One region of the Priestia sp. TGN 0903 genome, then DNA from elsewhere that is predicted to be linked to it. Evidence: riboswitches for the same ligand, from Rfam matches in the RefSeq annotation. Region 1 holds a riboswitch; the other holds the start of a gene.
The links. A riboswitch is a leader RNA that binds a small molecule or an ion and turns the genes downstream of it on or off. The one in region 1 is predicted to bind thiamine pyrophosphate.

Region 2: another riboswitch for thiamine pyrophosphate. It lies ahead of tenA (thiaminase II); the one in region 1 lies ahead of ACRPLY_RS17130 (acetylornithine deacetylase).

What each region holds. Positions count from the first base shown of each region.
Region 1 covers NZ_JBOZGL010000004.1:545,010-553,186, reverse strand. Annotated here, with positions in the region: gene ACRPLY_RS17155 (DUF6612 family protein) at 1-1,284, shown strand, start outside; gene murQ (N-acetylmuramic acid 6-phosphate etherase) at 1,441-2,346, shown strand; gene ACRPLY_RS17145 (MurR/RpiR family transcriptional regulator) at 2,359-3,213, shown strand; gene ACRPLY_RS17140 (PTS transporter subunit EIIC) at 3,303-4,664, shown strand; gene ACRPLY_RS17135 (MupG family TIM beta-alpha barrel fold protein) at 4,661-5,671, shown strand; TPP riboswitch at 5,894-5,996, shown strand; gene ACRPLY_RS17130 (acetylornithine deacetylase) at 6,111-7,388, shown strand; gene tenA (thiaminase II) at 7,394-8,065, shown strand; gene ACRPLY_RS17120 (ABC transporter ATP-binding protein) at 8,058-8,177, shown strand, end outside.
Region 2 covers NZ_JBOZGL010000001.1:572,438-580,614, reverse strand. Annotated here, with positions in the region: gene ACRPLY_RS03030 (helix-turn-helix domain-containing protein) at 1-1,188, opposite strand, end outside; gene ACRPLY_RS03025 (SDR family NAD(P)-dependent oxidoreductase) at 1,497-2,276, shown strand; gene ACRPLY_RS03020 (ArsR/SmtB family transcription factor) at 2,289-2,591, shown strand; gene ACRPLY_RS03015 (aldehyde dehydrogenase) at 2,605-4,005, shown strand; gene tenA (thiaminase II) at 4,033-4,722, opposite strand; TPP riboswitch at 4,818-4,916, opposite strand; gene ACRPLY_RS03005 (TspO/MBR family protein) at 5,143-5,889, shown strand; gene ACRPLY_RS03000 (hypothetical protein) at 6,191-6,373, shown strand; gene ACRPLY_RS02995 (sodium-dependent transporter) at 6,550-7,884, shown strand; gene ACRPLY_RS02990 (cell wall hydrolase) at 7,914-8,177, opposite strand, start outside.

The sequences.
Region 1 (8,177 bases):
AAAGAAGCACAAGAAAAGGTGAAAAATGTTCAAGTGAAAGTCAATGGGAAAGAAGAAGGATCGTCTGGTTACAAAGTCAACGGAGTACAAGAGTTTGATTTTAAAAGTAAAGCAGGTTACATTAACACAAAAATGAACGGCGAAGAATTGAAGATGTATCATGACGGTGATGAAACGTTAGCTGTGGCTGGAGAAGAAAGCACAAAAGTACAGGGAGAAGAAAAAAAGTACGTTAAGGCTTTAATTAATAACGCTAGGGAGCTTCAACAAAATCCAATACGCTACTACCAAAAATATGATGAAAATCTTCCAAATGAATTTGACGTCACCGAAAAAGGCAAAGAGTATGTATTAACATTTAACGGAGACAAAGACAAAAAGCAAAAAATTGTAGCAGGTGATGCTAAAGCTTATTATAAAATAACAAATCAAGGCAGCGATACTGCTGTAGACCTTGACCAAATTAAAGGAAAAGATTTTTCGCTTATTGTGACAATTGATAAAGAAACGAAGCAAATAAAGAAAGTAGTAAAAAATCAGTCGTATTCAGTTAAAGTAGACGGAAAAACAGAAAACTCAAAGTCTAAGCAAACGTATACGTATACATATAACCAATTAGACAATGTAACAAAACCAAAAGTGGAAGCAAAAGCCGCTGCTGCTTCTAATGGTAGCAGCACCGAAACGCCAAGTAAAGAAAAGCAGGCTGCCTATGCCAAGGAAGCGGGACAATACGTGGATGCTTTAATTCAAGCCACTGTTTATCAAAATACAGATCAATTTGTTGCTAAACATCCGAATCAGCAAGATAAGAAACAGGTAAAAGAAAAAGGGGAGTTCCAAAAGAGTTCGTTTGTAGAGTTTTTTGAAACGAATTTTAAAGGGGCTTTATCATCATTGAGCTCAAATATAACCGATGAGCAGTTAAACGAAGTAAGCAGCGCTTTTCTAAAAGCTCTTTCATCTACAAAATATACCATTAAAGATGCAGCGTATAGTGCTGAAGATGGTGCGTACGTCGTACAAGTCGAAATTCAAGGATTTAACGATGCAAGTGTATTAGCGGAAGTCATGACACCACTTGCAGAAAAATATCAGGCGGGTGAGCTGAGTAACGAGCAGTTAGTAAACGAACTTATTGACAGAGTAGCAAAACGCTATCGTGAGCCAGTTGAATTACTTCCGGCAAAAACAGTCCCTGTACACGTCGTAAGAAATGGTGAAAAAGATTACGAAGTTTTAATGCAAGATGAGTATCTGTTAACATTTGCTCAACAATCATAAATACACATAAAAAAGGATTTCAGCTATATGCCTGAAATCTTTTTTTATGTTGTTTTAAAATATAATTTCAAAAAATAAAATAAATTATTGAAATTATATTTTAAACGAATTATAATAACCATAACTTCACTACATGATGAAAAAGGGGCCGAAAAGATGAATGAACAGCTTACGTTATTAACAACAGAGTCTCAAAACGAGCAGACCATGAAGATAGATACGGCTAGTACAAAAGAAATTTTAAACGTAATGAATAAAGAAGATCAAAAAGTGGCGCTGGCTGTGCAAGAGGTACTTCCAGACGTAGAGGTAGCAGTTGAGTTTGTAAGCGAATCGTTTCAAAAGGAAGGGCGGCTTATTTATGTCGGAGCAGGAACAAGCGGACGGCTGGGAGTATTGGATGCTGTTGAATGCCCGCCTACTTTCAGTACCAATCCCAATCAGGTACAGGGACTGATGGCTGGAGGAGAAAAAGCATTTGTGAAAGCAGTTGAAGGTGCAGAAGATAAAGAAGAATTGGGAGCAGCAGATTTACAAAAAATACATTTAAATGAACGAGACACAGTCATTGGAATTGCTGCAAGCGGACGTACGCCTTATGTGATTGGTGCATTGAAATATGCAAAATCTGTAAAAGCTAAAACAGTGGCGCTGTCTTGCAATGGTAATTCACTTATTGGAAAAGAAGCAGATCATAGCATCGAGGTAGTAGTAGGTCCAGAAGTGCTAACAGGTTCCACAAGGTTAAAAGCAGCAAGCGCTCATAAAATGATTCTCAACATGATTTCTACCGCGGCCATGATTAAAGTAGGAAAAGCATATGAAAATTTAATGATAGATGTTCATGTGAGTAATGAAAAGCTTAAGGAACGAGCGATAGGTATTATTTGTAAAATTACAGGTGTTTCTTACGAGCGAGCAAGTCAAACGCTTGAAGAAGCAAATAATGAGGTAAAAACAGCAGTGGTTATGATCAAAACAAATGAAAATTACGACACCGCAAAGATGTTACTGAATAATGCGGGGGGGTATGTGAGAAAAGCGATTGAACATTACGTATAAAGGAGAGAAACGATGTCAACAGGCGGATTAACAATGATTAAAAACACGGTGGCTAAGCTTCCAGATTCGGAGCGGAAAATTGCTGAATATATTTTAAACAACCCGCATACTGTGGTAAACAGTACGGCTGGGGAACTAGGAAGACTAGCGAATGCGAGCAGTGCTGCTGTTATTCGTTTGTGTAAATCTATCGGGGTTAGCGGCTTTCAAGAATTAAAGGTTAGAGTAGCCGGTGATTTAGCTAAAGATACAGAACAAGGATACCGTGATATTGAAACAAATGAAACAATTCAATCTATTGTCAAAAAAACGGCAAGCAACAGCATTCAAAGTCTAAGTGATACGGCTGAGCTTGTGAATTATAAAGAAGTAGAGCGGGCTGTTTTGGCGCTGATTGGAGCAAAAAACATTCATTTTTTCGGAATTGGTGCTTCACATATTATTGCTATAGATGCGCAGCAAAAATTTCTTCGAATTAATAAAAATGCGACGGCTTTTGCGGATAGCCATTTAGCAGCTACACTCATCGCAAATGCAAGTAAAGACGATGTAGTTGTGGGTATTTCTTTTTCAGGAGAGACTCCTGAAGTAAGCAACGTCTTATCTTTAGCTAAAAATCGCGGAGTAAAGACGATTAGCTTAACTAAGTACGGACAGTCTACCGTTTCGTCTTTAGCAGATATTTGTTTGTATACGTCTTATTCTCAAGAAGCGCCGTTTCGAAGCGCAGCAACATCGTCTCGTTTAGCCCAGCTTTATGTGATTGATGTTTTATTTTTAAGTATTGCAGCGCAGCAGTACGACCAGACGATTGAGTATATTGACAAAACAAGAGATGCCATTCAGTTTTTGAAAGATAAGAAATAAAAAAAGAAAACGATTACAAAAAGGGGATTTTGTGGTCTGTTTCCTCAGTGGCGTATCCATCTAAGAGGAAAATACAAAGGGGGATTAACATGTCTTTAGATAATCATCAATTAGCAAAGGCTGTTTTGGAGATGCTTGGGGGAGCATCCAATATTGAAGCGTATACGCATTGTATGACGCGGCTGCGTGTGACTATAAAAGATGATTCAATTGTTAAAAAGGCAGATATACGAAAACTTGAAGGCGTGCTCGGATTAGTGGAAGAAGAAACGCTGCAAATCATTATTGGGCCGGGCAAAGTGAACAAAGTAACAGAAGAATTTGGAAAGTTAATTGATGAATCCGGCGGTATTAACTTAGAAGATCGTGCAGCACAGCGGAAATCGGAGCTGAAAGAAAAAAATGCAACTCCGTTTAAGCTGTTGCTTCGCCGAATTGCAAGTATTTTTATTCCGTTAATACCTGCTCTTGTAGCATCTGGACTTATTACCGGAGTGACAAAAGCAGCTGTGCAGGCGAAGTGGCTTCCGGCAGATTCACAGATTGCTATTCTTTTAACCGTTATCGGAAGCGGTTTATTTGCCTATCTGGGTATTTTAGTAGGTATTAATGCAGCAAAAGAATTTGGTGGTTCGCCAGCTCTAGGAGGCTTAGCGGGCATTTTAGTCATTAATCCTGCCGTAGCTGATATTAAACTTTTTGGTGAAGCACTTTTGCCGGGGCGTGGGGGCTTAATAGGAGTGCTGCTTGCAGCAATCTTTATGGCCGTGTTAGAAAAACGAGTACGTAAATTTGTCCCACAGTCACTGGATATTATTATTACACCAACCGTTACGGTGTTAATTACAGGAATTATTACGTATGTGGTATTCATGCCAATCGGCGGCTTCATTTCAGATGGAATCACAAAAGGTCTTTTAGGAGTTTTAGAGGTTGGAGGAGTTGTAGCAGGCTTTGTTTTAGGGGCAACGTTTTTGCCGCTCGTTATTACAGGACTGCATCAAGGTCTTACTCCGGTCCATTTAGAGCTTATTAATTCGATTGGAGATGATCCGCTTCTTCCTATACTAGCAATGGGCGGAGCCGGTCAGGTTGGTGCAGCTTTTGCTATTTATATCAAAACAAAGAAAAAACGCTTAAAGCGAGCAATTGGAGGCGCACTTCCTTCAGGGCTGCTCGGAATCGGAGAGCCGCTTATTTTTGGAGTCACACTTCCTTTAGGGCGTCCATTCTTAACCGCTTGTCTTGGAGCAGGAATCGGCGGAGCATTTCAGGCGCACTTCCATATTGCAACTGTAGCAGTGGGAGTATCGGGTTTGCCGCTTACGTTTTTAGTTCATGCGCATCAAATTCTTCTTTATTTACTTGGATTAGTTATTGCTTACGCAGCAGGCTTTATTTGTACCTATTTCTTTGGATTTAACGATGAAATGGCGAGGGAGTTTGAATGATTGGCATTTCGTTTTATTTGAACGATAGAGATGCCAAACAAAGATTAGTAGAAGCGAGTGAATGCGGCGTTACACGCGCATTCACTTCACTTCACATTCCAGAGGAAAAAGGAGATTTAGCTGAACGGGCAAAAGAATTGCTTCATGTGGCTAGAGATTGTGGAATAAGCGTGTATGCAGATGTATCTAAGCATACACCGGTTCATTTAGGTATCGAAAGCCTTATGACTCTATCTTCACTTGGCGTATCAGGTATTAGACTAGACGATGGCTTTAGCGTAGAAGAAACGATTTTACTTGCGGATGAGTTTTATATTGCCCTTAATGCAAGTACAGTGTCAAAACTAGAAATAGAAGCGCTATTATCTGCAGGCCTTCATCATCATCAGCTGCTTGCTTGGCATAATTTTTATCCGCGGCCTGAAACAGGGCTTGAAGAAACGTTTTTTCAACAGCAAACAGATTTATTTAATGAACTTCGTATTCCAGTTTGTGCTTATATTCCTGGAGAAGGCGAAAAGAGAGGACCTATTTATCAAGGACTTCCTACTAGAGAAAAAGACCGTAATAAATGTCCTTTTACCTCTGCAGTAGATTTATACGGATGCGGAGTAACGGAGGTTTATATTGGAGATCCATACGCCAGTTCAAATTTATTAAAACGTTTAGTTCAATATCAAGAAAACCGCATTATTCCGCTACGCATTCGTTCACCTCATATACAGGGAACGTACAGCGTGCGTCCGGATGTATCAAGAGACGTTCTGCGTTTGGTTGATACACGATCTGTAAAACCAGTGCTGCCATTTCATACAGTAGAACGCAGAATCGGAGCAATTACAATGGACAATGATGGCTACGGACGTTACAGAGGAGAGGTTCAAATAGCTAAAAGGAATTTGTCTGCAAATGCTAATGTGAATGTGATTGGGTATGTAATAGAAGAAGATCATGAGCTGCTTTCATTAGTGAGACCGGGGCAAAAGCTTGAGCTTATTACTGTCTGAAGGAAAAAACGGCGTATTTTTAAAGAAGCCAATAGCTAACTAGTAATGTCACAAAAACAAAGAGCACACACTGCATGAAAAAGGTGTGTGCTTTTTCTTTTACTACTAAAAAGGAAACTATTTTCATTACCATATCATGAACCTTTCTATTGAATAAAACGCTTTACTATGATAAAACTATTACAGGTAAACATATGATAATAGATTAATTTCATAGAGATACAACACCACTAGGGGTGCTTTCGAAGCTGAGAGAGACGATAAGTCTTAACCCTTATAACCTGAACTAGGTAATACTAGCGTAGGAAAGAGGTATTGTAATGGATGTTTTGTATAGGATTTCCTTACGAACTCGTTATAATAATTTTGTGTACATAAACAAAAACACTTCTTTCCTGCGAAAGAAGTGTTTTTTTATGCGTAAAGGAAGGTGTCATACATGAAAGAAACAATTGATTTGCTTGTCAAACAGGTAGAGGAGCGCAAAGGAGATTTAATCCAGTTATTAACAACGCTTGTTTCGTATAAAACGCCAGCGCCTCCTGCACGAAATTCTCATGAAGCGCAGCTGTACGTAGCAGATTTTCTTAAAAACTGCGGTTTTTCCATTGATATGTGGGACTTATATTCTAACGACCCTATCGTAGTGGGAACGTTAAAAGGACAAAAATCGGCTGACTATCAAAGCTTGATTATTAACGGCCATATGGATGTTGCTGAGGTACAAGAAAATGAAAATTGGGAAACCAATCCGTTTGAAGCTGTTGTAAAAGACAATATGATAATTGGACGCGGAGTTGCTGATATGAAAGGCGGTTTGGCGGGAGCATTATTTGCTGTGCAGCTTTTAACAGAAGCAGGAATCGAGCTGCCAGGAGACTTGATTTTTGAATCCGTTGTAGGAGAAGAAGTAGGAGAGGCAGGTACGCTGCAATGCTGTCAGAAAGGGTATACAGCTGATTTTGCGCTTGTAGTCGATACAAGTGATTTACATATTCAAGGTCAAGGCGGAGTGATCACGGGATGGATTACGATAAAAAGCAGTAAAACCTATCATGACGGTACACGCCGAAGTATGATTCATGCTGGAGGAGGGCTGTTAGCCGCAAGCGCTATTGAAAAGATGGCAAAAGTGATCGGAGGGCTACAAGAATTGGAGCGTCACTGGGCTGTTACAAAGAGCTATCCAGGATTTTTGCCAGGGACAAATACGATTAATCCAGCAGTAATCGAAGGCGGAAGACATGCTGCTTTTATTGCAGATGAATGCAGGCTGTGGATCACCGTTCACTATTATCCTAATGAATCGTACGACCAAGTATCAAAAGAAGTGGAAGAATATATTATAGCTATTGCAAAAGCAGATCCATGGTTAAAAGATAATCTGCCAACCTTTGAATGGGGAGGCACATCAATGATTGAAGACAGAGGAGAAATCTTTCCGTCATTAGAAATTGATGAAAATCATGCAGGAGTGCAGCTGCTTGCAAATACTCATGAACAAATGGAAGGGAAAAAGCCTCCAATTGATGTGTCAACTAGCGTAACAGACGGGGGATGGCTAGCTGATGCGGGAATTCCCGCCGCTATTTACGGTCCGGGAAATTTAGCAAATGCACATGCTGTGAACGAACAATTAGATATTAATCAGCTTGTTCAATATACAAAAGTGATAGTGCAGTTCATTTATACGTGGCTGCATACGCATAAGGAGTGATCATCATGAAATTTAGTGAACGATTATACGAAAAGCTGCAGCCTATTTGGCGTCAAAATCATAATCATCCCTTCGTACAGGGGATGGGAGATGGAACGCTTGAAAAGGAGAAGTTTCGCTTCTACATGATTCAAGATTACCTTTACCTAATTGATTATGCCAAATTATTTGCGATTGGAGCCATGAAAGCTACCGATCTTCAAACGATGGGGAAATTTGCAGCCCTTTTAGATTCTACATTAAACGAAGAAATGAGTCTGCACCGTGAGTATGCCAAGAAATTTGAAATCAGCCAAAAAGAATTAGAAAAAGCGCAGCCATCTCCTACAACGCTTGCATACACGCACTATATGCTGCACGTTGGTCAAAGTGGAACATTAGCTGAATTAGTAGCCGCTCTTTTGCCTTGTATGTGGAGCTACTGGGAAATAGGAAAAGAACTTAGTGAAAAGCCTGGAGCTAACAATGAGTTTTACCGTGAGTGGATTGAAATGTACAGCTCAGAAGAATTTGGAGAACTGGCGACATGGTGTATCAATTTATTTGACTCACTTACTGAAGATAAATCAGAAGTGGAATTAGAAAAGCTTGAAGAAATTTTCTTGAATACGACGCGTTTTGAGTATATGTTCTGGGATATGGCTTATAACGAAGCGATGTGGCCAATTCATGAATAGGTCTGTGTTATCTTTTCAAAACGTCAGTTTTACGTACAAGAACGGTGATCAAGCGATTTTAAAATCATTAAACTTAGACGTGAAAGAAGGCGAGTTTGTCAGTATCGTTGGA
Region 2 (8,177 bases), on a different contig from region 1:
AGCAGCGGCGGTTTGTCTAAAGGTTTGGACAAAATCACTAAACATTTCTTCGCGTTCAGCTACGCTTTGACGATGAAGCTTACGCTCTTTCTCCATTTCTTTCAAATAATAGACTCGTTCTTCATTCATCGAATCAATTAAATCACGAAGCTCTTCTGTCGTATTAGTTGAAGAATTATTTAATTTTTCAACCATAAATTTTACTTGATTCATTGCAACGGTAGAATTGCTTGAGAATCGGTCTAATAAATACTGCATTTCTTTAGAGGATTCATCCGCATTCTCCATGACATCTTTCATGAACAGGCGCATATCCTCTGTTTTTTCTTCCGCAATTGTTGAATAATCTTCAATCAAAGAAGTGACTTCATCAAACGATTTTTCGTTAGAACGGATAATTTTTTTAGACATATTTTCTACATCTCTTGCGCTGCGTTCTGAAGACTCAGAGATATATGCCCCGACCGACTCCACCATTTCTACAGTTTGAGTAGCACTTTTTTCAAGCTCTTTTTTTACTTCTCCGACAATTTCTTCCCGAACTTCATTTCGCATTCCTTCTCGCATTTCTTTTAACAAATCAGCTTTAAACGTATCAAGTACTTCAAACACATCTTCATAGCGGCGAACAGCTTCTACTAGTTCCCCTTGAAGCAGCTCTTTTTCATTCACGACAAGGTCGTTTGGTTTTGGTTCTTCAATAGAAGCAGAAATAGCCTGCTTTTCTTCTTCAGTAGCTAATCGTGCTTCAGGTATAGGAGGGGTCTTCTCTTGCTTATTCTCTGAAATGCTTTCCTGCTTTTCAGCAGCTTTTTTCTTTTCTTGCTTCATTTGTTTATTGGAGTGTTCTTGAAAATCAATGACGTTTTCTTTTTTAGCAGTTTTCAACTTTGCTGGTTCTTCTTCTTTTGAAACCGCTGCCTCTGATTCCATCACTAAATGCTCCTGCTCTTCTTGTTCCTTTATCAGCAGCTGAACATATTCTTTGACTTCATCTAACGTACATTGTTCATCAAACAGCTGTTTAATATCATTAAATAATTCAATTTGTTCCTCTGTATAGACACGGGCCCCATCTACTCGTTCAATTGTTAAATAGCTGCCCAATAATTTTTCCCATTGTTTTAACGTTTTCTTTTCTACCTCTAATTGATCACTTACTTTTTTAATTGTATACGTCTCCATCATTTTTCATTTCCTCCCTTATCTATTTTCATCCAACTATGTAATGGATTATTTGTTGTATGTTGTATTCACCATATCTTCACTTGTTTTCCTGCTAGGTGACAAAGGTTGTCAAAACTAGACGACATTAGCCTTCTATGTAAAGAAAACGCATATTTTGTAAAAAAATGTACAGAAATGCGCAAATGGCAAAAATGGAAAACATAAAAGAAAAGGAGAGTATAGAAAACAGTTGACGGGAAAAAATGAATCCTATAAGATAAGTTTAAGTGTTTAAGTTCTTGAACATATAAACATAAGGAGTGAACACTATGTCACAGCATTATGCGCTCATCACCGGTGCGTCCGGAGGAATAGGTAAAGAGTTAGCTTATCAATTCGCAAAGGATGGCCATTCTTTAATTTTAGTTGCCAGAAGTGCTGATAAACTAACAGCGATTAGAGAGAATTTAAAATCTACTTATAATATTGACGTAATAACGGTTGTAAAGGATTTATCAAGAGAAGAAGAGATACAGTCACTGTATGAAGAACTTAAAAATAAAGAAATGCACGTTGATTATTTAGTGAACAATGCAGGTTTTGGACTATACGGTAAATTTATTGAAACAGCTTTAGATGAAGAGTTAAACATGATTGACTTAAATATCCGAGCATTAACTCATTTAACAAAATTATTTTTACCCGATATGGTCAAAAGAAATCACGGGAAAATTTTAAACATTGCGTCCGTTGCTGCATTTATGCCGGGTCCGCTTATGACAGTGTATTACGCAACAAAAGCGTACGTATTATCTTTCACAGAGGCCCTTGAAAATGAATTAAGAGGTACCAATGTAACGGTAAGTGCTCTATGCCCGGGTCCAACTAAAACGGGTTTTAGCGACCGGGCTCAGCTGAGCAATTCCAAGCTTTTTCAAAGCGGTGCAATGGATGTAGAAGCAGTTGCTAAAGCGGGCTATAAAAAATTTATGAAAGGGCAGACGGTTATCGTACCAGGAGTACAGTTTCGTCTCGCCACCTTCATCCCGCGCTTTGTACCAAGAAAGTGGCTTTCATCCGTTGTCCGCAGAACACAAGAAATTAAATAAAGGAGAATATTTATGAGTGAAAAAGCAGTGGAGTTATTTCGTGCCAGCATTCCTATTTTTCAGGCTCTAAGTGATTCAGCAAGACAAGATATTATTTTGCTGCTCGCGGAAAAAGAGCCTTTAACCGTTAATGAAATTGCAAACGAGTCTACTTTATCACGACCGGCAATTTCTCATCATTTAAAAATTTTACGTGATCAAAAGCTTGTGCAAATTGAGCAAAAAGGAACGCAGAGATATTATTCATTGGCTTTAAACGAGGCAGTTGAGCTATTAAAAAGCTTGCTTGCTACAGTTGAAGCTGAATGTTTATAGGGAGATGAAAGAGATGAACCACGAGCAATTCTATATCACAGATGAAACGGTCATTGAACATATTGTCTCTACACAAAAGCAGTATTTCTATGCACAAAAGACAAAGAGCATCAGCAGCCGCATTCAAGCGCTGAATAAGCTCAGAGACGCAGTCAAACAAAACGAGCAGAGAATTATGGATGCTTTAAAACAAGACTTGAATAAATCTGAAGTAGAGGCGTACACGTCGGAAATTGGGATTTTACTAGAGGAAATTCGGTTTACGCTTAAGCATTTAGCAAAATGGATGAAGCCTAAAAAAGTAAAAACCGCTTTAACACACGTGGGCTCTAAAGGGAAAATTGTTCCTGAACCGTATGGAGTCGCGTTAATTATTGCTCCGTGGAACTATCCGTTTCAATTAGCGCTGTCTCCTTTAGTAGGAGCGATTGCCGCTGGAAACACGGCGATTATAAAGCCTTCTGAATTAACGCCTAGCGTATCTCGGGTTATACAAGAATTACTAGCTGAGGCTTTTGATCCCGCATTTGTGACGGTGATTGAAGGCGCTGTAGACACGACGAGCCTGCTTTTAAAACAGCCCCTCGATTATATTTTCTTTACGGGAAGTGTAAATGTAGGGAAAATTATTATGCAAGAAGCAGGGAAGCAGCTTATTCCCGTCACGCTGGAGCTAGGAGGAAAAAGTCCGTGCATTGTACATGAAGATGCAAACCTAGATCTTGCAGCGAAGCGAATTATGTTTGGCAAAGGAATGAATGCAGGCCAAACGTGCGTTGCTCCCGATTATTTGCTCGTGCATAAAAAGGTAAAAGCGCAGCTAGTGGAGAAACTTCGCGAAGCGATTTATCAATTTTACGGTAGTAATCCGCTTGAAAGTGAGCGCTACGGCCGTATTGTCAGTGAGCGCCATTTTATTCGGCTAGTTGAGTTTTTAAAAGACGGAAACGCTATAGTTGGAGGCGGGTATAATAAAAGTACGCTCACAATAGAACCTACGGTGTTAAGTGAAGTAAGCTGGACATCAGACGTTATGCAAGAAGAAATTTTTGGGCCTATTCTTCCTATGATTGAATACGAAACGCTAGACGAAGTTATTCATAAAGTTCAAGAAAAAGCTAAGCCGTTAGCTCTTTACTTGTTTACGGAAAGTGCAAATGTACAAAATGTCATAACGGAGCGTCTTTCATTTGGAGGAGGCTGTATAAATGATACGCTTATGCATATCGCTACGCCATATTTACCCTTTGGCGGAGTTGGAGAAAGCGGTACGGGCCAATATCATGGAAAAGACAGCTTTCAGACATTTTCTCATTTTAAAAGCATGCTGTCTCAAACAACCAAGTTTGATTTGTCATTCCGCTATCCTTCAGAGAAACAAAACTTGAAAATGATTAAAAAATTATTGAAATAAAAAGCCTCCTGATAGGAGGCTTTTTCGTTATTTTGAAAGTGAAAGCTGAGAAAGCGGCCATTTTTCTTGTGTATACGCCATTTCCCAAAATAAATACTCCAGCTCACAGCTTTTGATAAAGTGATCTTTCATACGATTACGTTCTTCTTCAGTCGCTTGTTCGGCGAGTTCATCAAGCTTGTTACAAAACCATTGTGTTGTGCCATTCATTTCTTCATTATTATAAAACTGAATCCATTCATAAAAAGGATGAGAAGGAGATGGATTTACTTGTTCTGTAATGCGCTGGCCAATTTCAACGTACGTCCACGGACATGGAAGAAGCACGGCAATGATTTCCGCTAAGCTGCCTGTATGCGCAACGCTTGTCATATGGTTAATGTAGTGGCTGGCCGTTGGTGAAAGAGCCTCAGTGTGGAGGTCTTCATAGCGTACGCCTGCTACTTCACAAAAATTATTATGAGGGTGTACTTCACTATGTAATACCGTAGAAATGCCGGCATTAAAGGCTTCCATTTCGGTACGCGTGCGGCATTTTGTTAAAGCAGCGCCGTAAATGCGGACAAATGCTGTTAAGTATTCGTAGTCTTGAGAAACGTAGTGAATAAGCGCCTCTTTTGGCACGTCTCCTTCAGCAATTCCTTTAATAAAAGGGTGGTTAAAAATGGCTTCGTAAATATAGTTTGCTTCTTGTCTTAATTGAGATGAAAATGACATCAAAATCCTCCTTTAATATGAGGAAGTCACAAACAAGCACATAAAGGAAATAAAAAACACTCCGTTTATAAACGGAGTGGCAAATGACAGTACAAAACTGAACATTGCCACTTTCCTACGCTGGTATGAGCCAGATCAGGTTCAAAGGGATCAAGAAAACTTGTCTCAGCCGGTCGGCACCCCTAGTGGACTTCCTATTAGTCTATGTTTAACTTACCATATATTCTGAAAAATAGAAAGCGTTACGGAAAATTGTTCCCTAACGGTTTTTATCTCTTAAAGAGGTAGCTTCTTGAAGCTATTTTTAATCATTTTTGTTTAAAAATGCATATTTTTAGGGAAGAAGAGGTATTAATGAAGGGAAGAGCCGTTTTCGTCTCCGAAACATTCCCATATAAATAGAAGAAAGGAGAGAACAAAATGGCAAAATTTCGTTTGTATGCTGTATTAAATACAGTAGGCTTGGCTATTACACTTCTTGTGAATTATTTAGCAAATGCGATTCCAATAGGAGGCAAAACAACGGCAGAGGCTTCTGCGCAAGTTCCTACGTTGTTTACACCAGCCGGTTATGCCTTTGCTATCTGGGGCGTTATTTATTTGTTATTAACCATTTGGGTTATACGCCAATTTTTTGCAAGAGAAGATCAAAAGGAAATATATGCACGTATCGGCATTTGGTTTTTTCTAAACTGTTTGTTAAATAGTGCGTGGATCTTTATTTTCCAAAACGATTACTATAAGTTATCCCTTTTAGTTATGCTCTTTATTTTAGGCACATTAATGATTGTATATTCCATTATTCAGCATTCTCGGATGACGACATGGTTTATGCGTCTGCCGATTTCGCTTTATCTTGGATGGATTTCTGTTGCGACTATTGTTAATGTATTTGTCGTATTTCAAGCAAATGGAATACAGCACTTGCTTGGCCTAAATGAGTTAGCATGGACGATTATTATGCTGTTGGTAGGGGCTGCGCTGGGCATTATGTTTACATTAAAAAACCGAGACGCTGTTTATCCGCTTGTTTTTATTTGGGCTTATATTGCCATTGCGGTGAAACAAAGTGGAAATCAGCCAATTGTCATTACTGTTATCATCTCGATTGTTTTATTAGCAATTGCTATTATTGTGGGACTGATTAAACGCTATAGACGTTTTTAAAAAGAAGCTCTAGCTTTTGTAAGCTAGAGCTTTTTATGATGCTCTTTTGATTGTAAAAAAGCAGCTGTAAAAGCAATTAAGCTAATTAAAATACCAAAAGGAACAACAATTGGTACGAATGATAAAATAAATGTCATAAGCGTAACCTCCATGTTGCATCGGTGCATAATGAAAAATTCAACTTTTTAAATTGAAGTTCCGCTATTATAGTATGCTAGGCTTTATGTTTGGAGCCTATATGTTTAGAAATAAACGAAAAAGGCAACATACGTTACATATAGTTTATATAGGAGGAGTTAAAATGGAAACATATTTAGTGGCTTACACAGATAAAGACGATATGGAATATAAACAAGTGACGTGCGAGAGTTATGAAGATGCAGAGCGTACAGTTCTTCGTTTAGAGAGAGAAGGGCATATGCATATTGAAGAAATATCAAATCAAGAAGCCTACCGTGGAGACGAATCGTCGTACAGAGAATAATTTTTGAATAGAAACATCAAACTCAAAATGAAGAGGCAGCTGCTTCTTCATTTTTTCTATTCTATATAGATATCGTTTTATAGAAAAAAGTAAAACGGGAATGATTTTCTTCTGCATTTATGGTACAGTACTAATCAGGTGAGTTTTGAGTTTAGAAGAGGAGAGAGTAACATTATATGAGTAAAGGAAATCAGTGGTCTTCACGCCTCGGTTTTATTTTAGCATCTGCTGGGGCAGCAATTGGTCTAGGAGCGATATGGAAATTTCCATACGTAACCGGAATCAGTGGCGGTGGAGCATTTTTTGCGTTGTTTATTTTATTTACAATTTTTATTGGATTGCCGCTTCTGTTGGCAGAATTTATCATTGGAAGACATACGGGAAAAGAAGCGATTAGTGCTTATAAAGCAATTGCTCCAAAGTCCGCTTGGGTATGGATTGGCAGGCTGGGAGTACTCAGCTGTGTCGTTTTGCTTTCCTTTTACAGCGTCGTTGGCGGCTGGGTGATTTTATATACGATTATGAGCGTAACCGGTATGCTAAGCGGAAAAGAGTACGGTCCGTTGTTCAATGCCGTCATTAGCCAACCTTATGTGGTATTAGGTGCACAGGCGCTGTTTTTATTAATTACAGTGTTTGTTATTTCAAAAGGCGTACAAAAAGGCATAGAGCGTGCTAATAAATACATGATGCCGCTGTTATTTATCTGTTTTATTATCATTGTGGTTCGCTCTTTAACATTAGACGGAGCTATGGACGGAGTAAAGTTCTTTTTAAAACCGGATTTTTCAGCCATTACAGGGTCATCTGTTCTCTATGCGCTCGGTCAGTCGTTTTTCTCGCTTTGCGTAGGATTATCCTGCATGGTGACATATAGCTCTTATTTAGGGAAAAAAGTAAGCTTGACGCGTTCAGCGGGCACCATTGCTATTTTGAACTTGTTTGTTTCGCTGCTTGCAGGCTTGGCTATTTTTCCAGCTGTTTTTTCATTCGGATTAAAGCCAACCGAAGGACCTGGACTTTTGTTTGTGGTCTTGCCAACAGTATTTGAGAAAATGCCGTTTGGCACCGTCTTTTTAGCACTGTTTTTAATTTTATTTCTATTTGCTACGCTTACGTCTGCTTTTTCACTGCTGGAAATTATCGTAGCTGCTTTAACCAAAGACGATCAGACAAAACGAACTCGCTACGCTTCTTTAGCAGGGATTCTTGTGTTTGTAGTAGGTATCCCATCAGCGCTTTCGTTTGGTGTACTAAAACATGTCTCACTTTTTGGCAGAAGTATATTTGACGTAGCTGACTTTTTTGTGAGCAATTTAATGCTGCCTCTTGGAAGTTTAGCCATTGCAATTTTTGTGACATTTAAAATGAAAAAAGAAGCCGTGTATGAAGAGTTTATTTCAGGAAGTACAAAAGGCGCTAAATTATTCAACGCATGGTTCTTTCTAGTTAAATATGTATTACCTATTATTATTATAGCTGTTCTGTTAAGCTTACTTGTTGCATATTAAAAAAAGCACTCATCTGAGTGCTTTTTTGTTTATTTTGCAAAAACGTGATTTCCGATTGTAATCGTAACCTGTTTTTGACGAAGCCATTGATCGCTTGTTTTATCTGGGTTAAAGAAGAATAACGAACCTTTTCCTTGACCTCTAAACGCTAGTGCTTCATTTACAGCTTTTTTTGCTTCAGCATCCGCTGCTTTATTAATTTCACCGTTTTGTACAGGTGTAAACTGTGTACCTTGATAAATGACATCATGAATAGAGTTTGGGAAAGAATCGCTATCCACGCGGTTTAAAAC